4 regions of the Exiguobacterium sp. N4-1P genome follow, and region 3 is predicted to be linked to each of the others. Evidence: riboswitches for the same ligand, from Rfam matches in the RefSeq annotation. Region 3 holds a riboswitch; each other region holds the start of a gene.
The links. Region 3 has a riboswitch for thiamine pyrophosphate ahead of tenA (thiaminase II). Riboswitches for the same ligand answer to the same signal wherever they lie in the genome.
Positions count from the first base shown of each region.

Region 1: linked by a shared signal. The riboswitch ahead of thiD (bifunctional hydroxymethylpyrimidine kinase/phosphomethylpyrimidine kinase) and the one ahead of tenA (thiaminase II) in region 3 are both predicted to bind thiamine pyrophosphate.
Region 2: linked by a shared signal. The riboswitch ahead of thiT (energy-coupled thiamine transporter ThiT) and the one ahead of tenA (thiaminase II) in region 3 are both predicted to bind thiamine pyrophosphate.
Region 4: linked by a shared signal. The riboswitch ahead of A0126_RS06135 (3-oxoacyl-ACP reductase) and the one ahead of tenA (thiaminase II) in region 3 are both predicted to bind thiamine pyrophosphate.

Region 1 is NZ_CP022236.1:517,682-525,152, forward strand. It holds gene A0126_RS02655 (Ohr family peroxiredoxin) at 1-242, shown strand, start outside; gene A0126_RS19370 (hypothetical protein) at 273-440, shown strand; gene A0126_RS02660 (type 1 glutamine amidotransferase domain-containing protein) at 465-977, shown strand; gene A0126_RS02665 (VOC family protein) at 1,031-1,438, opposite strand; gene A0126_RS02670 (murein hydrolase activator EnvC family protein) at 1,699-3,150, shown strand; gene A0126_RS02675 (murein hydrolase activator EnvC family protein) at 3,354-4,628, shown strand; TPP riboswitch at 4,690-4,800, shown strand; gene thiD (bifunctional hydroxymethylpyrimidine kinase/phosphomethylpyrimidine kinase) at 4,917-5,726, shown strand; gene thiM (hydroxyethylthiazole kinase) at 5,707-6,477, shown strand; gene thiE (thiamine phosphate synthase) at 6,467-7,105, shown strand; gene A0126_RS02695 (hypothetical protein) at 7,126-7,471, shown strand, end outside.
Region 2 is NZ_CP022236.1:1,806,578-1,814,048, forward strand. It holds gene A0126_RS09455 (amino acid permease) at 1-1,016, shown strand, start outside; gene A0126_RS09460 (thiamine diphosphokinase) at 1,234-1,833, opposite strand; gene thiT (energy-coupled thiamine transporter ThiT) at 1,836-2,396, opposite strand; TPP riboswitch at 2,461-2,567, opposite strand; gene rpe (ribulose-phosphate 3-epimerase) at 2,588-3,244, opposite strand; gene rsgA (ribosome small subunit-dependent GTPase A) at 3,246-4,151, opposite strand; gene pknB (Stk1 family PASTA domain-containing Ser/Thr kinase) at 4,188-6,104, opposite strand; gene A0126_RS09485 (Stp1/IreP family PP2C-type Ser/Thr phosphatase) at 6,107-6,841, opposite strand; gene rsmB (16S rRNA (cytosine(967)-C(5))-methyltransferase RsmB) at 6,903-7,471, opposite strand, start outside.
Region 3 is NZ_CP022236.1:926,706-934,176, forward strand. It holds gene A0126_RS04715 (diacylglycerol/lipid kinase family protein) at 1-52, opposite strand, end outside; gene A0126_RS04720 (alanine/glycine:cation symporter family protein) at 181-1,650, opposite strand; gene abc-f (ribosomal protection-like ABC-F family protein) at 1,875-3,731, opposite strand; gene A0126_RS04730 (DUF1002 domain-containing protein) at 4,013-4,894, opposite strand; TPP riboswitch at 5,082-5,187, shown strand; gene tenA (thiaminase II) at 5,262-5,963, shown strand; gene A0126_RS04740 (sporulation protein) at 6,114-6,887, opposite strand; gene A0126_RS04745 (class I SAM-dependent methyltransferase) at 6,986-7,471, shown strand, end outside.
Region 4 is NZ_CP022236.1:1,205,987-1,213,457, reverse strand. It holds gene A0126_RS06150 (bifunctional 2',3'-cyclic-nucleotide 2'-phosphodiesterase/3'-nucleotidase) at 1-546, opposite strand, end outside; gene A0126_RS06145 (hypothetical protein) at 758-2,173, opposite strand; gene A0126_RS06140 (LLM class flavin-dependent oxidoreductase) at 2,322-3,659, opposite strand; gene A0126_RS06135 (3-oxoacyl-ACP reductase) at 3,697-4,467, opposite strand; TPP riboswitch at 4,587-4,687, opposite strand; gene adhE (bifunctional acetaldehyde-CoA/alcohol dehydrogenase) at 4,837-7,431, opposite strand.

The DNA of each region.
Region 1 (7,471 bases), 410 kb from region 3:
CACGCCAAGCAAAAAAACGTGTCGAAACACGGACGAACTCGGAAGTGAGTCTTTTACAAGACGAAGCAGATAACGGCGTTAAAATCGCAGCTAAACTTGTTGTAGAAGTTGTCGGCGTCTCGCAAGAAGAAGCAGAAGAATTACTTGAAAAAGCGCATGGTTTCTGCCCGTACTCTAAAGCGACACGCGGAAATATTGATGTTGATTTATCGGTAAAAGTGGTAGAAGCATTAAGCGAATAAAAACTATTCTTTTTTACGGGAGGAATCAGTATGCCAAAAGAAACTGACCGTCCAAACGAAAAGTTAGAAGATGAGCGAGAGCGTTTAACTGAACAAGAACGCAAACTGTCATCCGAGCAACAAGAGGAAATTCTTGAAGGAAAGAACGCTATGCCGGATGATCCGATTTCACCTCGCGATCGTGGACAAGATAAGTAATATAGACATTGGGGGATGATTTTAATGGGTAAAAAAGTAGCAGTCGTACTCGCGGACCATTTCGAAGATGTCGAGTTCACAGGACCAGTCGACGCATTAAAAGGGGCAGGTCATGAAGTGACAGTCATCGGTTCAGAAAAAGGTGCAGAACTCGTTGGTAAACAAGAAGATGCAAAAGTCTCTGTTGATGTCACGATTGATCAAACATCACCGGCAGACTATGATGCGCTGTTGATTCCGGGTGGATTTTCACCAGATTTATTACGTGAAGACGAACGTTTTGTCTCTTTCGTAGAAGAGTTCGATATGTCGAAGAAACCAGTCTTCGCGATTTGTCATGGTCCACAATTAATGATTAACGCTAAAATTGTTAAGGGGCGCAAGATGACAGGGTATAAATCAATCCGAATCGATTTGGAAAATGCTGGGGTTGATTTCGAAGACACTGAAGTCGTCGTCGATGATAACTTCGTCTCGAGTCGTCAACCAGATGATATTCCGGCGTTCAACCGTGAAATGTTAGCGAAGCTCGCATAAGTTCATGCAAAACAAATCCCCTTCACAGGTCGTGTAGGGGATTTGTTTTTGCGTTAAGCGTTTGGGTAATCGCAAAGCTCAGTGATGACCCCATGTGAATGCCTCGGATTCATGTAAATCAAACGACGGCCAAAAGGCGTTGACCGGTACGTATCTTCGAGGAACGTAAGTCCCTGTTCTTTTGCATCGAGAATCGCTTGATCTAAATCGTCAACGCGGTAAGCGATGTGATGTACCCCTTTACCACGTTGTTTTAAGAAACGAGCGATTGGGCTGTCAGCGCTTGTTGGTGTCAGTAGTTCAATGTGTGCATCTTCAAATTCAATGACAGCGATATTCGATGCCACGCCTGGAGCGGGGTTTGAATATTCACGGACTAATTTCCCTCCTAAAATTGTTGTATAAAAAGTAATGGCTTCTTGCATATCACGGACGGCAATTCCAGTATGATCAAGTTTCACTATAATTCCTCCCTTACACCACTAGTGTGCCAAAACTTCCCTCAAGGTGCAACGCGCAGGTATTTTCACTAAAGGAGCTTCATCGTATTACATAATTAACCAATAAACTTATACAAAATGAAATCTCACTGAAATATAATAGAGGCAAAATGAATGCTATAATCAAAAACGTTCTTATAAAATTTAAACATTAAAATGAAATTTAAATAAAGCATACTTTTGACTACAATAAAATTATAGAGAAAAAGAGGGAATACTACATGAAAAAAACGTTTACGTCGCTCATCGTTTCCGCACTTGTCCTTTCATCAACTCCTTATTTTGCATCAGCAGATGATTTAAGTGAACAAAAAGCTAAAAACGAACAAAAGCAACAAGAAAACCAAAATACACAAAAAAATCTTGAGTCTTCTGTGAATCACGAAGGTGAGAAAATTTCGAAGACACAACAAGAAGTGAATCGTTTAGACGAAGCATTGAATGAAAAAATGTTTGCCGTCGAAGCAAAAGATCGTCAAATCAAGGCGACAGAAGCTGAAATCGTCGAACTTGGTAAGCAAATCGAAAAATATAAAGCCAAGCTGAAACGTCAAGAAGAATTGCTCGGCGATCGTTTACGTGTCATGCAAGAAAATGATGGTAATTCGATTAAATGGGAAGAAGTCATCTTTGGTTCGAAAGATGTCGGAGATCTCGTCAGCCGTGTGCTAGCGGGGAAATCCATCTCACAACAAGATGATAAGATGATTACGGATTACCAGAACACGCAAAAGAAATTAGCGAATGCCCAAGCAGAACTTAAAGATAAAAAAGCAAAGCTTGTGACAGAGAAAAAAGAATTAAAGCGTCAACAGGCAGAGCTCGAACAACAAATCAGTGAACGAAACAAACGCATTAAAGAACTTAAGAAGCAAAAAAAGAAATTTGAGACACAGTTGATGGACGCGAAAGAAGTTCAACAAATCTTGATTGCGCAAGAAAAAGCAATCGCGGCAGAAAAAGCGGCACGTGAACGTGAAGCACGGATTGAAAAAGAGCGCAAAGCACAAGAAGCACGAGAAGCAAAAGCCCGTGCTGAAGCTCAAGCAGCACAAGCAGCAGCCGATCAGGCAGCGGCAGAAAAGGCAGCAGTTGAGCAAGCTGCAGCAGAAAAAGCGGCAGCCGAGCAAGCTGCAAAACAAGCAGCGCGTCAAAAAGCAACAACGAATTCAACAAAACAATCAACGCCGACACCAGCGCCTGTAACACCAAAACCAGCACCAGTAGCACCGAATCCAGCTCCGGCTCCAGCTGCATCTTCAGCATTGTTCATTCATCCGACAAGTGGTGCGACTACACAAGGATACGGCTCAGCAAGTGGTGAAAATGGGTATGGATTCCATAATGGAATCGACTTTGGTGCACCGGTTGGAACACCAATTGTCGCAGCAGCAACAGGAACTGTCATTACGGCTTCTAGTAGTGGTCCTTACGGAAATCACATCATGATTGCTCACCAATTGAACGGAAAAACGTATACGACGGTTTACGCGCACATGAGTTCATTGAATGCGCGTGCAGGACAACGTGTCAGCCAGGGACAACAAATCGGTGCACTTGGTAGCACGGGTAACTCGACTGGACCACACCTACACTTCGAAATTCATGTCGGTGGGTATATCTACAGCGGAACAGGCCCTGCAAATAGTGTTAATCCTATGTCAATGTTATAAAATCGTAAAAGAACCTCTACATTGTAGAGGTTCTTTTTTATACAGTTTGAATAATTAGTTGTTATATTACAAAATAACGTTTTCATTTGAAATGTAAATGAAATTTTTCTGAAACTATTACGGTGCTATAATCAATTTCAGATAGTTTCACTACGGAACAGGACTTCAAAAATCGAATTCATACATAAGCGAGGAACTCACATATGCTAAAAAAGTTATTTTCTACCGTACTATTAGGGACGTTATTATTGACGAACACCCCAATCACTCAAGCGGCTACAATCAAAGAAAAGAAAGCAGATAATGCAGCTGAACAACGTAAACTAGAAAAATCAATCAAAAAACAAGAATCTAAAATTTCAAAAGAGCAACGTCAAATCAATGCGATTGATGCAGCAATCAATGAAAATATTTTTCGTGTCTCAGAAAAAAATAAACAGATTCGTCAGTTGAATGAACGAATTGAAGAGCTTGAGGCAGACATTATCCATTATGAAGAAATGTTAAAACGCCAGGAAGAGCTGTTAGGAGACCGCCTTCGTGTGCTTCAAGAAAATGATGGGAATTCGATTAAATGGGAAGAAGTCATTTTTGGTTCGAAAGATCTTGGCGATCTCTTTAGTCGTGTGATGGCAGGGAAAAAAATTGCTGAACAAGATGACAAGATGATTTCTGCTTACCTTGAAACGCAAAAAAAATTAGCTGATGCTAAAGCGACGCTTGTGGATAAAAAGGAAGAGCGAGTGAAAGAAAAAGAAGCCCTTTTGGTTCAAAAAAAGGAACTCAAACAGCAAATGAAAGCACGTAGTGCAACCTTAAAAAAATTACGTCAAGGTAAAACAAAATTTACGACAAAACTTCTGAATGCGAAAGAACTTCAAGCGACATTAGAAGCGCAAGAACGTGCGATTGCGGCAGCAAAGGCAGCAGCTAAAGCAGCAGCGGAAAAGGCAGCAGCTGAAAAAGCGGCAGCGGAAAAGGCGGCGGAGGCGGCGGAAAAAAACAACGCCGGGACGTCTAAGAAGGTCGTAAGTGCTACGCCAGTCGCTAGTGTTCCGAGTGGTTCGGCGCAGTTCGTTCGCCCTGCGTCAGGAAGTGTTTCACAAGGATTCGGACCAGCGAGTGGTGCGAATGGGTATACTTTCCATAATGGTGTCGACTTTAGAGGGTCAGTCGGATCATCAATCGTCGCAGCAGCTTCAGGAACGGTCATCACAGCAGGAAGCGGTGGACCGTACGGAAATCACGTGATGATTTCACATTTCTTGAATGGGAAAGTGTATACAACAGTTTACGCGCATATGAATTCATTATCAGTTCATGCTGGACAAACGGTCTCGCAAGGGCAACAAATCGGTACGCTCGGAAATACGGGAAACTCGACGGGCGCACATCTTCATTTTGAATTGCATATTGGTGGTTACCAATACAGTGCGACAGGACCAGCTAACACAGTTAATCCATTAGCATACTTATAAAAACGAGCTTCGGCTCGTTTTTTTTATGGCGCTATGCTACAGTGAAAGAGAAATTTAAATCATGAGCAACTAGGGGAGCTGGAGGAATCTGGCTGAGAGGAAAACCATTCTGTTTTCGACCCTATCACCTGATCTGGATAATACCAGCGTAGGAAAGTTGAGATTGAAGACATGAATAAGTGACCACACTCGTTGGTTTTTCATGGCGTCGTCTGCTTTTTTACAGCGGACGGCGCTTTTTTTCGTTCCGCTTTCTCCTTGTGCTCTCATAGAAAGTGAGGTCTATCGATGAAACATGTACTGACGATTGCTGGATCAGACTCTAGTGGTGGAGCTGGAATTCAAGCCGACTTAAAAACTTTTTCTGCTCTTGGGGTTTACGGTATGAGTGTAATTACTGCTATCACAGCGCAAAATACGTTAGGCGTACAAGCAGTTGAAGATGTATCACCAACGCTTGTCGAAGCCCAGTTGAACTCGATTTTTAGCGATATTCGTGTAGATGCCGTTAAAATTGGGATGGTCTCGAATGAAAAAACGATTCAAGTCATTGCCAAATGTTTGAAACATTATCAGGGACCAGTCGTCTTAGACCCCGTGATGGTCGCAAAAGGGGGGCATGCGCTGTTAAGGAAATATGCTGAACAAGCATTAATGGAGCATTTGATGCCGCTTGCAACCTTGACGACCCCGAATATTCCGGAAATGGAACGCATGTTAGGGCAAGCGATTTCGACAATTGATGAAATGAAGCTGGCGACGACGGAATTCGCACAAAAACGAGACATCGCTATCCTGTTAAAAGGCGGTCATCTTGAAAGTACGGATGCCTCGGATATTTTATACACGGAAGGGAGGCATCATCTGTTTCAGGAGGCACGATTAAAACGCCAGCATACACATGGTACTGGATGTACATTGTCTTCCGCGATTGCGGCACGTCTTGCGCTGGGAGATTCCCTGAAGGATAGCGTGATTTATGCTAAACGGTACGTAACTGAAGCAATCCGGCATGGATTTGCCTTAGGGAACGGAATCGGACCGACACATCACTTTTATGACATTTGGAGGGAAACGGATGCTTACAACCATTCATGATAAAAAACCATTAATTCATCATTTAACGAATGCGGTCACGATTAATGAGTGTGCCAATATGACCCTTGCGCTCGGGGGTTCACCTGTCATGGCGGAAGATATCCTAGAAGTCGAGGAAATGGTTGGACATGCAGATGCTGTCGTTATCAATATCGGGACATTGAACGCAGCTTCACGAGCGTCGCAATTGTTGGCAGGTCAAACGGCTAACCGATTGAAGAAACCGATTATTTTAGATCCAGTCGGAATGGGGGCGACGACACTTCGGACACAATTCACGAAAGAGTTACTCGAAGCAATTCATTTTACGGTCATTAAGGGGAACGTCTCTGAAATCAAGACGCTCATCGGTCAAGTCGGACGTTCAAAAGGAGTCGATGTCGCTTCCGGAGAGACATTAGATTTTCAAGTCGTCCATGAGTTTGCTGGACGGCTCGGGACGACTCTCGTCGTAACGGGACCGGTTGATTTCATTACAGACGGCAAGCGACAAGTAAAACTAACCGTAGGAACGCCACGACTCGGACACATTACAGGGACAGGTTGCATGACGGCATCGCTCATCGGAACCCTACTTGGAGCAGGGTATGATGCATTCGAAGCAGCGACCTATGGGACGTATTTAATGGGAAAAGCGGGTGAAGTCGCAGATGAAGCAGCGGGACTTGGTGATTTCCGGATGGGGTTGTTCAACGCAATCAGCTTGACTACAGAAGAAAGTTTGAAAGGGGTATTGACCAGTGGAGAATGATTACACGGTTTATGCGGTAACAGATCGGCGCTTTCACCCGGACGTTGCCTTGATTGATGCGGTCGAAGCAGCAATAAAAGGTGGCGCGACGATGGTCCAGCTTCGTGAAAAGCAGGCGCAAGGGAAAGAATTTCTCGAACAAGCGAGTGACTTGAAGAAAATGATGTCTCGTTACGGCGTCCCACTCATCATCAATGACCGGATTGATATCGCACAAATCGTCGGTGCAGGTCTGCATATCGGGCAAGAGGACATCCCTTTGAAGGAAGCACGTAAGCTGTTACCGGAAGCCACGATTGGGGTTTCTGTTTCCACCGTTGAACAGGCAATCGAAGCAGAGCAAGACGGGGCAACTTATCTTGGCGTAGGGTCGCTCTATCCAACGGCGACAAAAGACGATGCGAGTCAGATGACAAACGAAACACTCCGGGCGATTCGCCGGGCTGTTTCCCTTCCTCTCGTCGGGATTGGTGGAATCACACATCATGTGGTGCCCGACTTATTCGAGATGCTTGAAGGATATGCCGTCGTCTCTGCCTTATTCGCAGCACCAGATATTGAACGTGCGGCACGAGAGTTCAAAGAGGCGGTTCAGACTGCGCGTCAAATAGTATCAGACCGGGTATAATCACTGAAGAGGTGATGTACGTGAAATGGCAAGTCATTCGCTTTCGGGGAGGCTGGATTCGGTATCGAATCGAACCACAAATCATTCGAATCGACAACCGTGGAAAGTATCATTTAGGTTGGAAATTGTTTCCCTATCCGAATCGTTATGCATTTGAATTGGCGGTTTTGTTAAAAAACAAACACCAACAACGATATAAACGGCCGCTGTTGATTAAAACGGCATCCATCGCTACGGAAATCTGGGGCCATACACACCTCGATTTATTTTATCGAGTGATGTTACAAGTACCGTTACCACGCTTCCTATCGAATCGATATAAGGAGCGATTGCGAAATACAAGTATCATCGATATCGGTGTACGGG
Region 2 (7,471 bases), 880 kb from region 3:
GATTGAACGCGATCTCTGCGAAAGCATTCGGAGAAGCAGAATTTTGGTTTTCAAGTCTTAAAGTACTCGCCATCCTGTTCTTCATCGGACTCGGGGGAGCCGCATGGTTCGGATGGATTGATATGGCGGCTGAACGACCAGCTACGTTGTTCGCGAACTTCACGGCGAACGGCTGGTTTCCGAACGGGGCTCTCGGCGTCTTGACGACGATGATTGCCGTCAACTTCGCTTTCCAAGGAACAGAATTGATTGGTGTCGCTGCCGGGGAATCGAGTGATCCAGAAAAATCGATTCCGAAAGCGATTCGTAATACGGTTTGGCGGACGTTTATTTTCTTCGTCCTCTCGATTACAATTATCGGGGCTTTAATTCCGTATGAATTGGCGAGCGGCATCAGCAGTCCCTTCATCATGGTATTTGACGCAATCGGTATCCCATATGCTGCAGATTTGATGAACATCGTCGTTTTGACGGCACTCTTATCCGTCGGAAACTCTGGACTGTATGCTGCGACACGCATGCTCTGGTCGATGTCGCAAGAAGGCATGATTTCAAAGAAACTCGCCATCGTCAATCAGCGGGGTGTGCCGATGCGCGCCTTAACGTTCACGATGCTGTTCGCGATGTTATCCTTATTGACGGCATTCTTCGCAGAAGATACCGTCTTCATCTGGCTATTATCCATCGCCGGTCTCGGAGCACAAGTCGGTTGGATCTCGATTTCCGCTTCGCAAATCGCTTTCCGACGCCAATTCATCAAGGCAGGACACACGCTTGACGAACTGAAGTTCAAAACACCGTTCTTCCCAGTCTTACCCATCCTCTCATTCTCACTCAATCTGCTCGTCTTAATCAGTTTGGGTTTTCAAGCCGATCAACGCGTCGCCTTATATCTCGGCGTCCCTTTCTTCCTACTGACATGGGCAAGTTACCATCTTTTCGTCAAAGGAAAACATATCGCTGCAAAAAGCGAACAACAAGCAGCCAGTTCGACACTTCAAAACGAACAACGATGACTTGTTATCTGGCCCTGGATACACCGGGTGCCGGAATCCGTTGAACTTAAACAGTCGACTGACTAATAAATCAAAACGCCGATGCTTCCGTTTTACATACGGAGTCATCGGCGTTTGCCATACCTATCTTTTTGTTCATGACGTCATGACGTGTACTTGAAGAACGCATGTCCCGGTCGCATCAGCGAGATATGATGGAATCGCGTCTATCGCGTTTTTATTTTTCATGCGTGCGCAGGACGAGGACTTCCCCTTCGACGACCGTCACTTGCGCAACACCAACCCACTCATTGCTGACCGTCAGCGAACCACCGACCGGAACAGGATGCTCCGTCAAGGGGTATTTGACGCCGCGTAACGTCAAGTTCGACGGGACAAGGGGAATGAATGACAGGTAATGATACCCTTCAGACGCGAGTTCGTACTGACCGGTTTTCCAGTACCGGACATCCTCACGTTTCGTCACGAGTCGTGCCATCGGAAATTGTTTTAACAAATAGACGTTCTGTAGCGTCATGTCGAGCCGACCACCCGTCGCACCAAAGATGAGTAGTTCAGCACCTGCAGCCTGTTCGGTAGCGTAACGTAACGCTAGTTCTAAGTCCGTTTCATCTTTTTCTGCCGGATGAAGCAATCCACCATCCGGAACGTATCCGAGCGAATCAAAGTCACCGATTGCCACATCAAAATCAAGTCCTTGCTCCACTAATGTCGCAATCCCGCCGTCAACACCGATAATCATCGTCTTGTCTTTCACGAATGGTGCGAGCGTCGGGACGTCTTCTACCGGTCCTGCCGCAACGATTAAAACTCTCATCTTTAAATACCGCGAGCGGAGTAACGTAAAAGACGTGGTGCTGTCGTAAGCAAAATACCTGCAACGACCCCACATAAAACGTACGACGGAGCCATATACGTCGCGTTATAAATGAACGAGTAAGGAACGACCGGTCCTTTGGCATACTCTGCAAAAAAGACGATTCCACTGATGACATGACAGATGTAACGTAGACCGGCACCTAACAAGGTCGCAAACAAAACAATCGTCATGAGACGCTTTTTTTGACCTTCTGTTGCTGCTTTTTTGACTTGGCCTGCAAACACTCCACTCAAACCGACGACACCATATGCAAGCGTATAGTCAAGCAGCGGTTGGACGACCGTCAAGACTTGCGGAGCGAACATCAATTGAATCGTTCCGACGAGCGCACCCGTGATGACACCACCAACGACGCCGTGACGAAAGGCCATGACGAAAATCGGTAACATCGCTAAGCTGATGGATCCGCCTTGTGGCATTTTGAACGGAATCAATAAATCAAATACAACACCGAGACTCGCGAAAATCGCAATCTCCATTAACATTCGTAATCGTTTCATACTGTGTTCCTCCTAAAAATAAAATAATGATGACAACAAAAAGGCAGTACGACGGACGCCGTACTGCCTGCGTGCGCCACATCCCTACGTCCGTCTGAACGGAACAGGTTCGAAGGGTTAAAGTCTACTCACTTCTCTCAGCCGCTTGACGCGACACCCCTTGCGGTCAAAATTTAATTGTCTTGGCTCTATTATACGTGAGCCGCGTTTCGAATACTAGTGATGGCTTCTGCATAGTCTGGTGCATTGTAGATTGCAGAACCTGCGACAAGGACGTTTGCCCCATTGTCGATACACAGTTTTGCCGTTTCCGCGTTGACACCACCATCGATTTCAATTTCGAACGTCAAACCGCGCTCTGCTTTGATCATCGCTAATTGCTTCAGCTTCGTCATGACGCTCGGCAAGAAAGCTTGTCCGCCAAATCCTGGATTGACCGTCATCAACAAGACCATGTCGACTTCTTCTAGGACATGTTCAATCGTCGACAGTGACGTGTGTGGATTCAGCACGACGCCGGCCTTTGCTCCAGCCCCTTTAATTTGTTGCAAGACACGATGGACATGATTCGTCGCTTCAACATGGAAGGTGACAATATCCGCTCCTGCCGCTACAAACGCTTCGACGAAGTTTTCTGGTCGATCGATCATTAAATGAACGTCAAGGACCATGTCCGTCTTTTGACGAAGACTACTGAGGACGGGTAGACCAAATGAAATGTTCGGGACGAACTGGCCGTCCATGACGTCGAAATGGATGTAATCTGCTCCTGCCGCCTCGACAGCTTTAACGTCTCGTTCTAGGTTGGCGAAATCTGCTGATAAAATAGATGGTGCGATTTTAATCATTTCAATACCTCCGCGCTCGATTCTTGATTTCCTCTACAAACATACCATAATTCGTATAGCGTGAGGACATGATTTCTTCTCCCTCAACTGATTTTTTGACAGCACAGCCTGGTTCGTTTAAATGCAGGCAACCACGGTATTTGCACGTATCTTGCCGTGCGACGAATTCTGGAAAACACCAACGTAATTCTTCGATTTCCATCTCGTGTGGAAAATCGAGGTTCGAAAACCCTGGCGTATCAGCAATCAAGCCCTCTGCAAGCGGAATTAACGTCACATGACGCGTCGTATGTCGTCCGCGTCCGAGCGATTTCGAGATGTGGCTCGTCTCGAGATCGAGCGTCGCATCGAGCGCATTCAACAATGAACTTTTTCCGACTCCCGACTGTCCCGCGAGCACACTTGTTTTTTCCTTGAGTAGCGGGCGGACTTCCTCTACCCCTTCTAGCGTCTCACTCGACGTCTCAATCACCTGATAACCGATTTGTCGGTAACCGGCAATCGCCGTCCGGACTTCTGCTTCCGCTGTTCCTTGCAACAAATCCATCTTCGTCAAGATAATGATAGGTTGAATCTCTTTTGCTTCGATTAAGACTAAAAATCGATCGAGCAAATGGGCTGAAAAGTCCGGTTCTGCTGCTGAGACGACAAGCAACGCTTGATCGATGTTTGCGACCGGTGGACGAACCAGGAAATTTTGCCGTTCCTTCACTTCTAAAATGTATCCAGTTTCGCTTTCGATATGCAATACGACCTCATCTCCTACAACAGGACTGATACCACGTTTTCGGAAGTTTCCCCGAGCGCGCGATCGCACCTCGCCCTGCGTCGTCATGACATCATAAAACCCACCTTGTAGACGAATGATCGTCCCGTCCCGATTTTCTTCGATACGATTTTCTGCCATCCCATGCCCTCCTTCAATTTGCGGTTCGTAGCACACTCATTGTTCTGCTTTCGCTTGTTTATAGGTAATCGTTTTCGAGCGATACACTACATCATCTTTATAAATTGTGATTTTTCCTTCTTCGCCCGGATCAATCGTCACCGGAACATCAAATGTTTCATCACTGTCAATCGACTCTTCAATCACCGTACGTTTCCCTTTAGCATCATCCGTCTCGATTCGAATGACTTGCCGCGGCGGATCTTCATCCCCTTCACCTACAGCATCGTAGGCTACTTTTTCCGGGAAGGTCGCCGTCACGGTTTGTTCTTCCTCCCCTTTTGAAATAAAGACCGTCACGGAATCGTTCGGCTCGACTTTGACACCCGCTTGCGGAAATTGACGAATGACTTGGTCCAGTTCGACTTCACTCGAAAATTCTTGTTCGAATGTACCGTCGAGACCTGTCGCGTCCAAGTACGCTTTTGCTTCAGCACTCGACATGTTCGTCAAATCCTTCAATTCAAACGCTGACGAACCTTCGGATACCGTGATTGTAATCGTCTGTTCCTTTGCAATCACTTCTGTTCCGGCTGAAATCGATTGCCGGATGACATTGCCTTGTTTGATGTCTTCCGACTCTTCTTTTTCGACATCTACTTTTGAGAACCCAGCATCCTTCAAGATCGAGGTCGCTTTTTTCTCTGTTTCGTCCGTTACATCCGGCACTTCGACCGGATCACTGCCCGTCGAGACAACAAGATTGACCGTCGAACCTTTTTTGACGGTCACTTTTGCCCGCGGTGCTTGACTGATGACAAGTCCTTCATCAATCGTATCACTCGATCGCTTAGTCGATTCGACGATAAAACCGAGTTTCTCAAGTTGTTTTTCGGCCTCGTCCGCATCTTCTTTTGCGACATCCGGCACAACGACTGTCGGATCCGGCCACATCGCGAACGTTGTCGCGGCACCTCCGAGTAGGAGGAGGAATACGAGCACAATCCACCATCGCTTTTTTTTCTTTTGCTTCGGTACAACTGTCGCGACCGTAGCTTCTTCTTCCTTGACCGGAGTTCCGGACGGAGCCGAGACTGGACTTAACACCATCGTTTGCTCCATCGGATCTTCCCCGCGAACCCCTTCATCTGCTCGTTCAACAGATAATGCCGTCACCATATCTTCCCGAAATTCAGCAACGGATTGTTGCCGATCGTGCGGGGCCTTCGCTAGTGCCTGCATGATACAGTTTTCTAGCGCTTGCGGCACGGAAGGATTCAAGACGGATGGCCGCCGCGCTGTATCTTGCAAGTGTTTTAATGCCACGGCAACGGGTGAATCTCCTTCGAACGGGACGTGTCCTGTCACGAGTTCATAAAGGACAGCACCGAGCGAATAAATATCCGATTTTTCATCGGCAAATTTTCCTTTTGCCTGCTCAGGTGAGAAGTAATGCACTGAACCAAGAACGGACATCGTATGTGTCAATGTCGCGTTCGACATCGCGACGGCAATACCGAAGTCCGTCACCTTGACCGTACCATCCTCTCGGACGAGCATATTTTGTGGTTTTATATCTCTGTGGATGATGCGATGGGCATGGGCATGATCAATCGCGTCACAAATCTGACTGATGATTTCAACCGCTTTATTGATTGCGAGCGGTCGTCCTTCACAGTAGGTTTTCAACGTCATCCCATCGATGAACTCCATCACGATATAGTAAATCGAATCCTCTTCACCGACATCATAGACGGCAACGATATTCGGATGGTTCAAACTTGTCGCAGCATGAGCTTCGCGCTCAAAGCGCCGGATGAATTGTTCATCATGCGAAAATTCAGTCCGTAAAATTTTGATTGCGACATTCCGTTTTAAGATTTCATCATAAGCTTGATAGACATTCGCCATCCCGCCATTTCCAACTAGCCGTTCTATGCGGTAGCGGTCATTTAATCGATCTCCGTATCGCATATTCAGCCCCTCTTTCTTTCTTTGAAACGGATGGCAGCAACGGTGATGTTGTCTGCTCCACCCCGCTCATTCGCCTCAAAAACTAATCGTTCAACGATTTGCTCGAGTGGCGCATCTTCTTGTAGCAGCTGTTGTATTACTTCATAAGGGACTTCATCCGTTAATCCGTCACTACAGACGAGGACAATTTCATAATCTGGTGCATCCCGGACTTGGACGTCGACGTCGACGAGTTCGTTCGAGCCAATCGAGCGCGTGATGACGTTTCGACGTGGATGATTTTCGACTTCTTCTTCCGACAGTTCACCTAATTGCTTAAGCATATTGACATAAGAATGATCATCTGTCAGTTGCTTCAGTTGACCTTCTTCAATCGCATAGACTCGACTATCCCCGACATGACCGATAACGAGGAGTTCGTCCGACCAACAGACGCACGCCATCGTCGTTCCGACGACGGCCAAGTTTTCTGTCTTGGAGTACTGTAAGATTTTAGAATTGGCTTCCTGCACTTGCTGTTCAATCCAAGAAGATAATTCAGCTGGTCGGCTTGGCATGTCCGCATAGGCATCAGCAAATACTTGATGCACAATCGCGCTTGCCTTCTCACCTGCCGCGTGACCACCCATTCCGTCAGCGACGACGGCAAGCCCTTGTTTTTCATCACCAACGAGTAACACCGTATCCTCGTTTTGCAATCGAACTTTTCCAGTCGTCGTCAGATAAGCTAACTCCATGACCGTCCTCCTCTTCTATCTCACCTACTGTTGATGCATTTAAGAAAATTCAGCGTGCGTGTCATCCTTGCTTTTTAAAGGCTGCGATGTAAAATCCGTCGGTCCCAAGCGTCGTCGGAAGCAACTTGAGCTCTGCCCGTTCTGAAATCAACGCCTGCACGTTTTCTGGCATTCGCCCTTTGAACGACTCATCAAAAACAAACCCTTGGCTTAAGATAAATTCCGTTTGTTGTTCATTTTCGACTGGATCAATCGTACACGTCGAATAGACGAATGTCCCTCCGCGCTTGACGAGCGGAAGAACTGCCTCGATGATTTGTCGCTGAATGACAGGTAACTGTGTTAAATTTTCTGGTTGCTTTGTCCATTTAATGTCGGGTTTCCGGCGGATGACACCGAGTCCAGAGCACGGTGCATCAACGAGAATCCGGTCAAACGATTCTGCATCGAACCGGTCGCCGACTTTTCGTGCGTCGAGGGCTTCTGCTTCTACCGTATCGAGTTCAAGCCGTTCTGCCTGTTTTTTTAGTAATTTAATTTTATGTGTGTGTAAATCAAGTGCCGTCAACGAACCTGTCGTCAATCCTTCCGCAATATGCATCGCTTTCCCACCCGGTGCTGCACAACTGT
Region 3 (7,471 bases):
TACCTAATTCTTTCCCGGATGAGGGATTAATAATTAACATGGCCTTCGACACATTCAATTCCTCCTTAGTGACTCTCTGTTCCTATTTTCCCAACTCACGACCAAGATAATCCTAGCGCAGCAAAAAAACCTTGGAGGCGATTACACGCGCCTCCAAGGTTTTTAGTAGAAAAGAAATGTTTACCGTCGTGCGACAGGTGGTGCTTCACCAGCAGCTGGACGCGCTTCTTCTTCATCGTCCCAACATTCGGTATTTTCGATACCTAATGCTTTAGCAGAGAAGACAGGATCAAGACCTTGCTTACGTTGGTTTTGGTAGTCATTGATGACTTTGATTGCGACTCCACCTAAGAGCGAGATGGCTGTTAAGTTGATTAATGTCATACCGGCCATGAAGAGGTCGGCGAAACTCCAAACCATTCCGAGGCTGAGGAGCGATCCGATGAAGACGAATGCCATCGTAGCAATTCGGAAGCCAAAGACAGTTGATTTACTTTTCTTGATGAATTCAATGTTCGTTTCACCGTAGTAGTAGCTACCGACAATTGAACTGAAAGCGAACAAGAAGACACTGATTGCGATAAAGGCTGGTGCGACGGCACCGAGTTGCTCAGAAAGCGCATTTTGTAACATGGCGATACCTTCACCATTACCGGCAGCGTAGCTGTCACTGAGTAAGATGATTGTCGCTGTTGCTGTACAGACGATCAACGTATCAAGGAAAACACCAAGTGTTTGTAAGAATCCTTGTTTTGCTGGGTGAGAAACTTCAGCGGCAGCAGCAGCGTTCGGAGCAGAACCCATACCGGCTTCGTTCGAGAAGAGACCACGTTTAACACCGAGCGAGATTGCAGCACCGACAGATCCACCAACAGCCTGGTCGATACCGAATGCACTCTTAAAGATCATTGCGAAAACCCCTGGAAGTTCAGTGATGTTCGTGATGACAACAAAGATGGCAGCAATCAAGTAGAGTGACGCCATGATTGGTACAACGATTGCTGAAACTTTCGCGACACGGTGGACACCACCGAAGATGACGAGACCTGTAAGAACGACTAAGATCCCACCGACGATCATTTTGTCGATTCCAAAGGCGTTGTCAAAAGCAGCGGCAATCGTGTTCGATTGAACCGAGTTAAAAATAAGACCAAATGTGACGGCGATTAAGATTGCAAAAATGATTCCGAGGACGCGGTTGTTCAATCCTTTTGCGATGTAGTAAGCAGGACCACCGCGGTAAGCGTTATTGCCTGTATCACGTACTTTATACACTTGAGCAAGCGTACTTTCAATAAGGGCTGTTGCTCCACCAAGGAGGGCGACCATCCACATCCAGAAGACCGCTCCGGGTCCACCAAGTGTAACAGCGATCGTAACACCGGCCAAATTCCCTGTACCGATTCGAGTCGCGGCACCGATGAAGAATGATTGAAGGGATGTAATACTCTGACCTTCATCATCTGTTGTCTTTTCATTTTTATCGAGTGTGACACGGAACATCTCTTTCAAGTAACGGAATTGGATGAACTTCGTTTTAATGGTGAAGTAGATGCCGACTCCGATTAAAGCGGCGATTAAGATATAAGACCATAAGATGTTGTTGGCGAAATCGACGCCCGATTGTACAGCTTGTTGAAATGCATCCATGTGATAGTTCCTCCCAAAGTGTTTTTGCTAAAAACTGATAATAGCTATAAGTTGAATTATACGAATTTTCAGACAACTTGCAAGCTTTTTTTCGAAACTTTCTTTTAAAATATTTAAAATATATTTTTTCGGGTTCAGAAAAACAGATCGTCATCAAAGCATTTTTAATTTAAAAAACCACCGCATTTAATGAAGCAGCGGTGGTGAAATGATGCGTTTTTTGATTAGTGATCGACTGCCAACAATTTTTCATAGAAGTCATCAATTTGACTAACGAGTTGTTCTCGTTCTGAGAATAATGTCGTGAGGACTTCATAATCATGTGTCGCCGCGAGTGATGTATCGAGTAAAGCCACCTCATCCTCTAGCTGTTGAATCTGCTGTTCGAGTTCGCCTGCATTTAAAGCCGGATGTTTCCCGGCTACCGGCGTCCGGGTAGCGCGGGGCGTGGGTGCCGCTGATTCGACGATTGACCGGGCATGTCGTTTTTCGGCAGCATATTGGTAAGAACCGTGAAAGATTTCTGTCGTGTCATCTAGCCAATAGGTTTTCGAGAAGAGTCGGTTCAAGAAATAACGGTCGTGCGATACGGCAATCAGCGTTCCGTCAAAGTGCTCGAGTGCTTCTTCAAGCGCCTCGCGGGATTCAATGTCGAGGTGATTCGTCGGTTCGTCAAGAATCAGGACATTAAGCGGCGAATGGACAAGAATCGCGAGCATCAAGCGCATCTTTTCCCCGCCGCTTAACGCAGTAATCGGTAAGAAGACACGTGGACCGAAAAAGAGGAAACGGGCCAACAGGGAGCGAGCTGTTCCTTCGTCCGCCGAAACGTGTGAGCGGAAGTAATCGATCAGTCGCTCTTCACCCGGCATATCGACGTGTTGCGATAAAAATCCGACCTGATTTGACGGACCACGCGTGACACGTCCGTTCGTCGGCTGGAGTTGTCCAAGTAAGACACGTAATAACGTCGTTTTCCCACTTCCGTTCGCACCGACGATTCCAATCCGGTCACGTGCCGCGGCTTCGAAATCGAGCGACGCGAACAACTTCCGGCCGGCGACGGAAAGCGTGACATCCTCAAGACGGTAAACGATTTGACTGAGTTGCCCTTGCGACGAAAAGCGGATGTCAGGCACCGCTTTTTCCAGGAGTGGCCGTTTGAGTCGCTCAATCCGTTCGAGTGCCCGTTCCATGGCTTTTGCTTTTCGGAACAGTTTTTCGCTTGGCGGAGAGGATTCATTTGCCCACTGGCGCAAGCGCCGAATCGCATCCTTCATCTGTTTGATTTTCTTTTGTTGTTCCGTGTAGGCGTGGAATTGTTCGAGGAGCAGGCGTTCTTTCGCGACCGTGTACGCCGAATAATTTCCTGGGTAGATTGTCAGTTCACCATCTTCAAGTTCAGCGATCAAGTTGACACTTGCGTCAAGAAACACGCGATCATGCGAGACGATGATGACAGCGCCCGGATAACTGTTTAAAAATTGTTCGAGCCATTCGATTGCTGCGAGATCGAGGTGATTCGTCGGTTCGTCGAGAATCAACAAGTCTGGTTCCACCAGCAGCATCCGGCCGAGGCAGATTTTCGTTTGTTCGCCACCACTTAATTGAGAAAAGGGACGTGTCAGCAAGGCATCGAGGTGGAGTCCGTTAATCATGCGCTGGATTTTCGAGTCGAGCAGGTAACCGTCCTGTTGTTCGAATTGTTCGGTCACACGCGTATACTCATTTAGCACATCGTCCAGGTGGTCAGCACTTGCCATTTGTTGCTCAAGCTGATGCATCGTCGTCCGTAAGGCGACGATTTGGGCAAATGCGGTCCAGAGAACATCAAGGCCCGTCAATTCTTCTGCGAACTGTGGAATTTGAGCCAAATAACCGATGGAAAGTCCTTTTTTAAGATAAAGGGTTCCGCTGTCCGCTGTTTCGAGTTGCGCGATTAAACGCAGTAACGTGGTTTTTCCGGTTCCGTTTCGACCGATCAATCCGATGCGGTCAGCTTGTTTAAGATAGAGCGAGACATCGGTTAAGACGGATGCTCCCCCAAATTGTTTTGTCAGGTGTTGGATGTCGCAAATCATGATCAGTAACTTCCTTTCATGCGCATCAAAAAACGGAGAACGCAAATAGCGCTCTCCGTTTACCGTAAAAGGTGCGCTTTGCTTTATTTTTCAGATGGATGTTCCTAAGAAAAGGGCAGACTCGTCCTTTAGAACGCCATTTCATGAAAAATCGCGCGCAACAGATAAAGTTGTTCCATCAACCATTGCTTACACGCAGCAAAACCCATCTTTTACACCACCTTTTCGTTTCGATAAAGTTAGTTTACCATGTTTTGAACTGAAAATGAAATCGTTTTCAGTTACTTGAACAGTCCGGAAATCGAGTTAAAGAACTTACTTAAGCCGTCAAACAGTTTTGCAAAAAATCCTTTCGTTTCTTCGGAGGTCGCGAACGCGTGGATATCTTGCCCGGCACCCTTTAATCCGGTCTCGATTTGTCCCCAGTTCAAGTCAGCTTTCTCCATTTGACTGAACAATGACGTCAACCGCTCCATTTGGGCGTCCGACAACTGGATGTTGTTATTTTGAATGACTTGGATGATGACATTCTCGATATCGACTTTGGTTTCCGGCTTTTGTTTGGCGATCTCTGCTTTGATTTCATTCATCAGTTCGGCGACTTTGTCCGTCCCGACCGTTTTTCCGACATCGGAAGTGACCGATAACTCTTGTTGGGCTAAATCTTTTCGTTCATCCGTCAATTTAATGCCGGTCTCAGCCGACGTTTGATCGTATGCTTTCATGATCCCCGTCAAAGCAGAGGTCCCGGTGACTTTATAAGGGGAAGTGATTGTGATGTCGGCGTCCGTTACGCCTGCAGTGACGAGCGCGTTCAAGTACATGTCTTTTGTTACCCAGGTAATGTTTTCGGTCGCGACAGATAAACCGTCGCCTTTTTCAGCGAGTTCGATTTTTGCGGAAGAGTACATATTGCCGCCGAGTTGCGATTGGGGAACGTTTTTCCCTAAATATTTTTCTTCATCCGCTGCCGTGGCGATGACGGGCGTAATGCCTTCCGGCGCATTCAATCGGGCGAGTACCCAGGCTTTATCCTTTGCCCCGAGCGATTCACCAAGCGTGATGATTGTTTTATCGACGACTTGCTCTGCTGAAGCAGCAGTCGGTAGAAGTAAACTTGTCGCTAAAAGCGTCGTGGTCATGATTTTTGTTGCTTTATTCATAGTATAAATCCTCCGAGTATAGTAGGTAGTATCAGGTGCTAATTTCATTGTAAGTGACGTCTTCCAGAACGGAATCGGTCTTGAGGCGGAATGAACCGCCCACCTCGTGTCCCTAATCCTATACTACATTTCATTTAAAATCCTGATCATGTGACTGAAAAAATGATATAGTGAAGAGGAATTAAATAATGACCACTAGGGGAGTCGGTAGGCCGACTGAGACGACGAAGACGTTCGGACCCTTTGAACCTGATTAAGTTTGGACTTACGGAGGGAAGTGGCGTGAATATCTCTCTTGTTGTCTCTTCACGTCATGCCCTGTTCGTAGGGTGTGGCGTTTTTTGATTCAACAAAAGGGGGAATTAGGTTGAAATTCAGTCAAGAAATTCGGCAAGCCGCAAAAACATATTGGGACAGCAGTTTTTCCCATCCATTCGTCACAGGCATTGGTGACGGGACGTTACCGCTCGAAAAATTTCGACATTATGTCATGCAGGATGCGTATTACTTAAAACATTTCGCAAAAATTCAAGCCCGGGCCGCCTCAAAGGCAACGGATTTTGCGACGATCGCGGAACTCGCGGAACATGCGACATCGACCTATGCGGCTGAGCTATCACTCCATCAATCGTTTTTTGAACCGCTCGCTATTACGGAAGCGGATTTAGCAGCGTTCGAACCGGCACCGACTGCGTATGCCTATGTCTCACATATGCATCATGCGAGCGAGGGGACACTCGGGGAAACGATTGCAGCGATTTTACCGTGTTACTGGCTTTATTATGAAGTCGGACAACAACTGTTGACGAAGTCACCGGCGTCACCGATTTATCAACAGTGGATTGCAACATACAGCTCGGAATGGTTCGAACGGGTCGTCTTTGAACAGGTCGACCGGCTGGATGCTTTGGCGGCGCAAGCGACTGAAGCAGAACGGGAACGGATGAAACACCATTTCGTCAGAAGCTGTTATTACGAATTGATGTTTTGGGAAATGGGCTGGACGGAAGAAACGTTTGAACGTCTCTTTACACAAGTTACGCGTCAACCAAAAGTAACGAAACGATAAGTACAGCTTTAGCCGCTGTTGATCAGCGCGATCAGACGGCAGACTGCACAAAACCTGAGCAATTTTCAGCTTTCGTAAAGAAAGTCATGGCAATCGCTCAGGTTTTTTTGTTGGTGGATTACAGGCATGATGAAAATTCTGGTAAGGAAATCAGCTGTACCGTTCAATCAAATCGTTTAATTGTTGTTTGACGGCGTTTCGGTCCATCAAATCGTGGTTCGATAAGGATAGCTTCGTCATCGTCTCATCCGCACCCGCCATCTCACTGAAGAGCGAACCTAAGTCGTGGGCACGACGGTCGATTTGCAAGACGATGTCGATGCCGGTACGGTCTTGGAGCATGATGAGTTCGACTTCATCGAGTTTATGGGCGAAGTACGTATTGCGTGCCGAATACTCGAGTTCCTGGGCGATCGGTAAATCCTTCCGGTAACGCCCGGGAAGTTTTTCCGTGTCCGCTTTCTTGAGTCGGAAGCCAAGTTCTTCCATCGCTTCTAAGATAACGGATTGGAGGTCATTGGCTTGGACGATGATGGCGTCCCGGTCTGACGGATCGACCGCCTGGGCGATATCGAGACCCGTTTCAATCCATGACTTCGATTGACTGACCGAGAGCGGCGTATTGAATGGTACTTGAAGCGTAAACGGAATTTCGCGTTCGACACCTGCTTCAATCGTAAAGGCGGCTTCGTTTAGCGAAAAACGATCGAGTGTGAACGTCGTAAATGTCGTGCTGTCCCTGACTTCTTCTTTATATTGTGTATTAAACGCTAAATAAATCCGATCGATTTCTTGGTCGACATTGCCGCCTTTAATATGGACGGTTCCGTGAATCTGTCCGCCTGGCTCACAGCGTTCGCTGTCGAGTCGTGTATCGACTGTGGCGGCACCGATTCCGATTTGTGATAAAAGTTTTTTGAACATCGTTCGTTCCTCCTTTAATGATGAAGCTACCTTACTTGTCGAATAGGGTGGAATTTGCTACAGTTTCGAAAGAACAATCAGAAAAGGACGGGACTACAGTGGAATTACACCAAGTAAAAGAATTACTCACTCAAAAGCTCGAGGCTGCTGCTCTCGTGCATGCAACGATTAGTGGTCCGCGCCAAAAGTCGAATGATCTTCGAAGAATCAAACTAAAACCGATTCTATTGAAAGATACGTATGCAATCCAGTTAGAGTTTCAATATGAACGGATAATTAAACACGAAAATTTGTCGGTTGATGAATTTTTAGAACGACTCGACGGATTGATGGAGGAATTCCGTCAATTTTTATTCCGTTTCGAGACGGAAGAAGTTCAGTTCCAGTTATCCAAAAAAATGAAAGTATCGTTAAAAACAACGCAACAGTCACCCCTGCAAGCAGAACTGTCACATAACCGTAAAAAAAGTCATCTCCTTGAAGATGGTGTCGTCGTTCCGTTTTTAGTCCGACTCGGTGTCATGACGGAAGACGGACAAGTCAAACGGCAAAAGTACGATAAATTTAAACAAATCAATCGGTTC
Region 4 (7,471 bases), 280 kb from region 3:
AATGATTTGATAGTCTTTTCCGTCTTCATTGTATTCCGCGACGATTGGTTGTTTCGTCACGGCGTCGAGGACGTTTGAGTTGACGAACTTGATTGAACCGCTTGAAGCACTCATCGCTGACTTCAGGAAGTCGAGTCCGAAGTTGAACTCATGGTTACCGAGCGTGACGGCGTCGTAACCAAGGTATTCCATTAATTCATACATCGGGTGTTTGCCTTTGTTGCCTTGATCGTACTGATTTTTGACATAATCCCCGAACGGCGTGCCTTGGAGTGTGTCCCCGTTATCGAACAGGAAGCTGTTCGTTTCGCCGACGACGTTTTGTTGCTGTTTGATGACTGTCGCTGCTTTGACGAGACCGATCGACTCATCTTGCGCGTCTTTGAAGTAATCATAATTCATCGAGTTTGTATGTAAATCTGTTGTTTCTAGAAAACGTAGTTTGACGACACTGTCATCTGCTGCGAGTGTTTTGACTTGGATGACGGGTGCTAACATCGGTGCGATCAACGTGGTAGCGATAATAATTTTTGTAGCCTGTTTCATCTGGTTTCCCCCTAAGATATAAATGACTGCTCAATTAATTTAACACGCTTTGATTGTAGCTTATAGCCTCTTTGAATAGGTCGGACATCCGTCTTATTTAACCTTCTTAACTAATTCCACAAATTGGCTTTACATTAACCTTGAACCTTTACAAATTTACTTGTAAAAAAGAAAACCGCTCCCCGAACTTACGGGAAACGGTTTTCACCCTTCATCTATCACCATGATGCTGTCGTTTGATTGCGTAACCGATGAAACCGGCAATCAGTGCCAGTACCGTCGCATAGAGAATCGTCGTCACCGTCGCCGTCTCTTGACTGAACCGGACGAGAGCATCGTCCTGCCATAAGAGTGCAAACGATGTCCCCGTCAGCGAACAGATGAACCAGCTAATCAAACCGGTCGCAACAGCGAAAACGACGGGATCGTATATTTTCTTAAAGGCCCGGATGCTGACAAGGAGATAGACGACGAACGGGACAATCAGAAACAGCCAAAACGGGAACGGCTTGTCCTGTTCGACTTGATCAGCGGCCGCCGTTTGCCCGGCCGACCGAGCGTCCATCGCAAGGACGACATTTCGTGCCGTCCCGTAATCGACTGCGTCAAGCGTCAAACGCGTATTCGATAAATCGGGACGTTCTCCCCCGATGACAGTCAACAATTGATTCGTGACGCGCTCGGCGTCGATTCGGTTGACGACGTCCTCCATCGATTGTTTCAACCGCGTCACGTCGGTTTCCCCGTTCAAAAACGTCACCGGGACATTTAATCTTGCACCAAGGACATTTGCCTTGTAGGTCACTTGACTGCCGTGCATCAAATCATACCAGCCGTCACTGCCTGCGTTTAAACTCGAAACAGTCAACCAGGTCCGGGTCGAGGCGTCCCCCTCATATTTCGCTTCATCCGTCACCGTAAAGAACAGTTGTGCACTACTTGCGACCATCAGAATAATGATCGCAGCACGGGCGGCGGCTGACACACCGGACAGTTGTCGTGGATAAAACGCGAGATAAAACAGTCCTGTCAAAAAGAGTAAAATGAAGATTCCATTCCAGACGGTCGCTTGATCAATTGTCAGCACATCAATCCCGAGTCCTGTATTGAACGTAAATGCAAACAAGACGAAACTCGCCGCTAAAAAGCTGATTGTTCGAATCGTCCAGGTCACACGCGTTGCACCGATCCGTAAAACTAAGAATAAGATTAGGAATAGACCGATTCCGAAAATCGATAAGAAGGGACTCCCATATTCGGCGCGGAAGGACAGGGGTTCCAAGACTTGATTGAGATCGATTCCGAAAACCGATAAGATGTTCCCCGTATCATTTGCGCCAATCAGTTGATTCGTCAATCCCTCTTTGACGGCTTCCGGCAACGTGACAGCCATTCCGCTGATGAAAAACAGGAGGAACACGAGGGTCAATTCCAGTGTCGTCCACGAGACGTCCGCGTCCTGCATCAGTTCCACGAACGCCTGGTAATCGGCAGATTTCTCGATTTGTTGGACGAGAACGGTCATGACACCGAACAGGACGAGAAAACCAATACAAGCGAGTCCTATACCAAACAAGATATTGCGTAACATATGCGAGCGTTCCTTTCGCTGTTGCCTCCGCTCCATAAAAGCGCCTCCCCTTGACTAGATTGTTTGTATAGTTATTCCTGTTCCGGGTGATTTGAAAACGAATCTTCTGCATTAAATACAAAAAGTAGCTCGTCCATGACGAACGGGCTACTTCCCTGACTCCGACTCTGATTGGCAGGAACGCTTAGTTTACGAATTTTTTCACGTCCGACTCCCCCACCTGAGCTAAACCAAAATGTTCCCGAAGCGTAGTCCCTTGATAGGCTTCTCTAAACAACCCTCTTTTTTGCAGTTCAGGAACGATCAGGTCTACAAAATCCTCTAAGCTTGATGGGAGTGACGGCGGCATCAGATTAAATCCGTCTGCGATACCCATTTCAAACCACAGCTCCATCTGATCGACGATTTCTTCCGGTGTACCTATCAGTGTCAGGTGTCCCCCACCAGCTGCCAGATAACCTAACAGTTCTCTTAGTGTAGGCTTTGTATCATCGATGATTTCAAGAATCGTTTTATAGCGTCCGACCGGTCCTGAAAACGCATCGACAGGCGGTAAGGACGGCACCGCTTTGTCAAGATCCCAATCAGAACAGTCCTGTTGCAAAAAGAAACTCAGTTGCTTCAAGGCATTCGCGACCGGTAATTTTTCATCCAGTTCGGCTTTCTTCGCCAGCGCCTCTTCCCGTGTTCGACCGACGTATGTAACCAATCCTGGAAAGATTTTAATCTGCCGCTCCGGTGACTCACTTTCTTTGATTTGTGTCTGTAGACTTTCCCGGAATGCTTTCGCTTGCTTTACATTCCACGACACCGAATAGACGGCATCCGCGTGCTTCGATGCAAGTGCAATCCCTTGGGCAGATGCACCCGCCTGCATTGCCACCGGCTTCCCTTGAGGACTACGCGGTGTAGACGAAGGACCTTTTACGTTGAAGTAGGTCCCGCTATGATGGAATGGTTGAATCTTTTCAGGATCAATCAACCGGTTGTCCGTCCGGCTCGAAAGGAAATCAGCTCGATCCCAGGATAAAAATAATTTTTCCATTACAGATGCAAATTCATCCGCCTTTTGATACCGTTCGTCCCTTGCAGGGAGCCTATCCATACTATGGTTTAACGCTTCCCAGTCCGTCATCGACGTCACCAGGTTCCAGCCGACACGCCCGTTCGTCACGTGATCAAGGCTTAACAGTTGTCTCGCCGCTGTATACGGATTTGAAAACGTACTCGATATCGTTGAAACTAACCCGATATGATGGGTTACTTGAGAAATAGCGGTTAAATTGATTACAGGATCGAGCCAAAAGGCAGGTAGTTCAGTTGCGTTTGCAGCAGGAAAAGATTGATTGTCAGCAAAAAATACAGCATCCAGGCAACCCGCTTCCGCTAGTTGAGCCAATCGCTGATAATAACCGCTCTCCCCGATTTCTTCAATCGCAGAATCCGGCATTAACCATGCCGCTTGATGATGGCCACAGCCGTACAATAAAACACCGACGTTTAACTGCTTTGTTTTCGTCATCTCTAGTTCCCTGACTCCTTTCTCCTGAACGCTGACATCAGTTCATCGTCAATCCGCCATCTACGGTTAGATTTTGACCGGTAATGCCAGAGGCGGCTTCTGACGCTAAAAAGGCGACCAATTGCGCCACCTCTTCCGGCGTCGTCACTCTTTTTAACGGAGTTGATTGAGCAATTAAATCGAATACTTCAGCGGTCGTCACAGCGCTGGCATCTGTCACTTTTAACAAGCCGCCGGAGACGACATTCACGTTTATGCCGTACTGTCCTAGCTCTGATGCAAGATTACGCGTAAAGCCGATCAACCCTGCTTTTGCCGTTGTATATTCGTGATAGGGAACTACCGGGTTTTGATACAGATTCGTGCCGATGCTGATGATGGTGCCGCTATTTCGTTCAATGAACTGCGGCAGGACACTTTGCACGACGTGGAACGCTGCTTTCAACGTGCCATCCAACTGTTTTTGATAATCTTCCCATTCCAAATCGATGAATGATTTTTGAGCGCGCGGATCGAACTTAAAATCGACTAAGGCATTATTGATCACGACATCGATTTGTCCGTAATGAGCTGTCGCTGACTGCATCAATGTCTCGACGTCTTCTCGCTTCGTGACATCCGCATACAGGGCAATGGCATGTTCTGCACCGAGCTCATTTACGAGTTCCTCTGCCGCATCCTTGCTCTTATAATAATTAATCACAACTTTAAACCCATTGTTCACCAATACTCTTGCAATCGTCGCGCCAAGTCCCCGACTGCTTCCCGTCACTACTACCGTTCTGTTCACTGTCTTCCACTCCTTCATCGTCTTTTGCAACTTAAATAGCGAAGTCGTAAACAAAAAAAGCGCAACTCTCCAAAAGGAAAGTTGCGCACGTCTAAATAATCACATAGCAAAAAACCGACAGACTGGTCTTCGCTGGTTTATTAGAGTCTACACTTCCCTACGCTAGTACGAACTAGTTCAGGTTCAAAGGGTTTGAGTATCTACTCATCTCAGTTTAGCAACACCCCTAGTGATTCTATTCAAGTTACCTTCACTTTAGCGGTCTTAGAAATATCTGTCAATAATGACAAGACAGTTTTATCGGTGTCTCTTCTGATTACAAACGAAAGCCTTGCCTCCGTCGACCGGAAGCAAGGCTCTTTTGAATTGCCATGATTTTTTTCTCTGTTATACGCCTTCGTACGCAAGCTCCATGATGTTCCGAAGTTCCGTCACGAGCGGCATTTTTGGATTCGCTGTCGTACATTGATCTTCGAATGCATCGACGGCCATCTTGTCGAGTTTTGCTTCAAAGTCGGCTTTTTTGATGCCTTGGGCTTTGAATGACATTTTGATGTTCAACTGTTGTCCGAGTTCTGTGATCGCTTGGATTAGTGACTCGACACCTTGTTCCGTCGTCGCTGCCGGTAGTCCGAGATAACGCGCGATTTCTGCGTACCGTTCATCAGCGATGAATGATTCATATTTCGGGAACGAAGCGAGTTTCGTCGGTTTCGCTGCATTGTAGCGGATGACGTGTGGCATCAGAATCGCATTCGTGCGACCGTGTGGCGTGTGGAACTCCCCACCGATTTTGTGCGCGATCGAATGGTTAATCCCGAGGAAGGCATTGGCAAACGCCATTCCGGCCATCGTTGACGCATTGTGAACTTTTTCGCGTGCTTCGGCATCGTCACCATTCGCATAAGCGCGTGGCAAGTAGTCGAAGATCATCTTGATCGCTTTTAGCGCCAGTCCGTCCGTATAGTCGTTCGCGAGGACGGAGACGAAGGCTTCTGTCGCATGTGTCAAGACGTCCATTCCGGTGTCCGCCGTGATTGATGCCGGGACCGTCATGACGAATTCCGGATCGATGATTGCGACATCTGGTGTTAATGCATAGTCAGCAATCGGATACTTGACGTTTTTCTCTTTGTCCGTGATGACGGTAAACGGTGTGACTTCAGATCCTGTTCCGGACGTCGTCGGAATCGCGACGAACTTCGCTTTGTTACCGAGCGCCGGGAATTTATAGGCCCGTTTCCGGATATCGAGGAACTTTTGACGTAAGTTCGAGAACGTTTCGTTCGGTTGCTCGTAGAAGAGCCACATGCCTTTCGCTGCATCCATCGCTGATCCGCCACCGAGGGCGATGATCAAGTCCGGTTTGAAGTCGCGCATCGCTTGCGCTCCTGTCTGAACCGTTGCAACCGATGGATCCGGTTCGACTTGGTCGAAGATCCGGTAGCTGACGCCTGCCGGTAAGTTGCGGATGACTTTATCCGCGTAGCCGAACTCGACCATCGCTTGATCGGTGACGATCAACGCACGTGAGACATCTTGAATCGATTTCAAGTATTGGACTGAATTTTTTTCAAAGAAAATCTTTTCCGGTACTTTGAACCACTGCATGTTCACGCGTCGTCTCGCCACCTTCTTGACATTGAGTAGATGTTTCGCCGTTACGTTTTCAGAGACGGAGTTTTTCCCGTAAGAGCCGCAACCGAGTGTCAGTGATGGTGTCAATTCGTTATACAGATCACCAATCCCACCGTGTGCTGACGGGCTGTTGACGAGAATCCGGCAGGCTTTCATCCGCATTCCGAATGTCGTCATCAAGTCGTCATTCGTCGTGTGGATGACTGCCGTATGACCGAGGCCACCGATTTCAAGCATCCGTTCGGCGACATGGAACGCATCTTCCGTTGACTGGACGCTATACGCACCAAGGACAGGGCTTAGTTTTTCGTGTGAGAGTGGTTCTTCTGAGCCGACTTTTTCAAGTTCTGCGACGAGCATGACGGTGTTGCTCGGAACGTCGATGCCCGCTTTTGCTGCGATCCAGGTTGCCGGTTTCCCGACGATGTCGGCATTGACGGCACATGTATCGGTTTTGATGACGAGCGCTTCGAGACGTTTTTTCTCATCTGCTGTACAGAAGTAGCAACCGAGTGCTTCCATCTCCGCCCGAACTTCCGCGTAGATTTCCTGATCGACGATGACTGCTTGCTCCGATGCACAAATCATGCCGTTATCAAACGTTTTGGAGAGGACAAGGTCACTGACGGCACGTTTGATTTTTGCTGTTTTTTCGATGTAGCACGGGACGTTCCCCGGTCCGACACCGAGTGCCGGCTTACCTGTTGAATAGGCTGATTTGACCATGCCGGCTCCGCCGGTCGCAAGGACCATCGCGATATCCGTGTGGTTCATCAAGACTTTTGTTGCTTCGAGTGACGGTTGTTCGACCCACTGGATACAGTCACGCGGTGCGCCGGCTTTGACAGCCGCGTCACGTAACGTTTTCGCTGCTTCGAGTGAGCAGTTTTGCGCTGACGGGTGGAAGGCGAACACAATCGGGTTTCGTGTTTTAATCGCGATCAACGCTTTGAACATCGTCGTTGATGTCGGATTCGTCACAGGTGTGACGCCACAGACGACACCGACCGGTTCTGCGATATAGGTGATGCCGTTTTGAACATCTTCTTCTAAGACGCCGACCGTTTTTTCTTCACGGAGACTGTTATAGATATATTCCGTCGCAAACATATTTTTAATCATTTTATCTTCAAAGACACCACGTCCTGTTTCTTCAACGGCGAGTCGTGCCAGTTCAACGTGACGTTCGAGACCGGCAAGCGCCATGTCACGGACAATCGTATCGATTTTCTCTTGATCAAATGTTAATAATTCTTGTAATGCAGTTTGACCTTTTGCAACGATTTTATTGATCGTTTGTTCGACAGGTGATACGTCTTGTTTGATTTTTTCTTTGACAGCCATGTTAGGTTTCCTCCCTATTTTGGAACGAATCTGAGTCTGC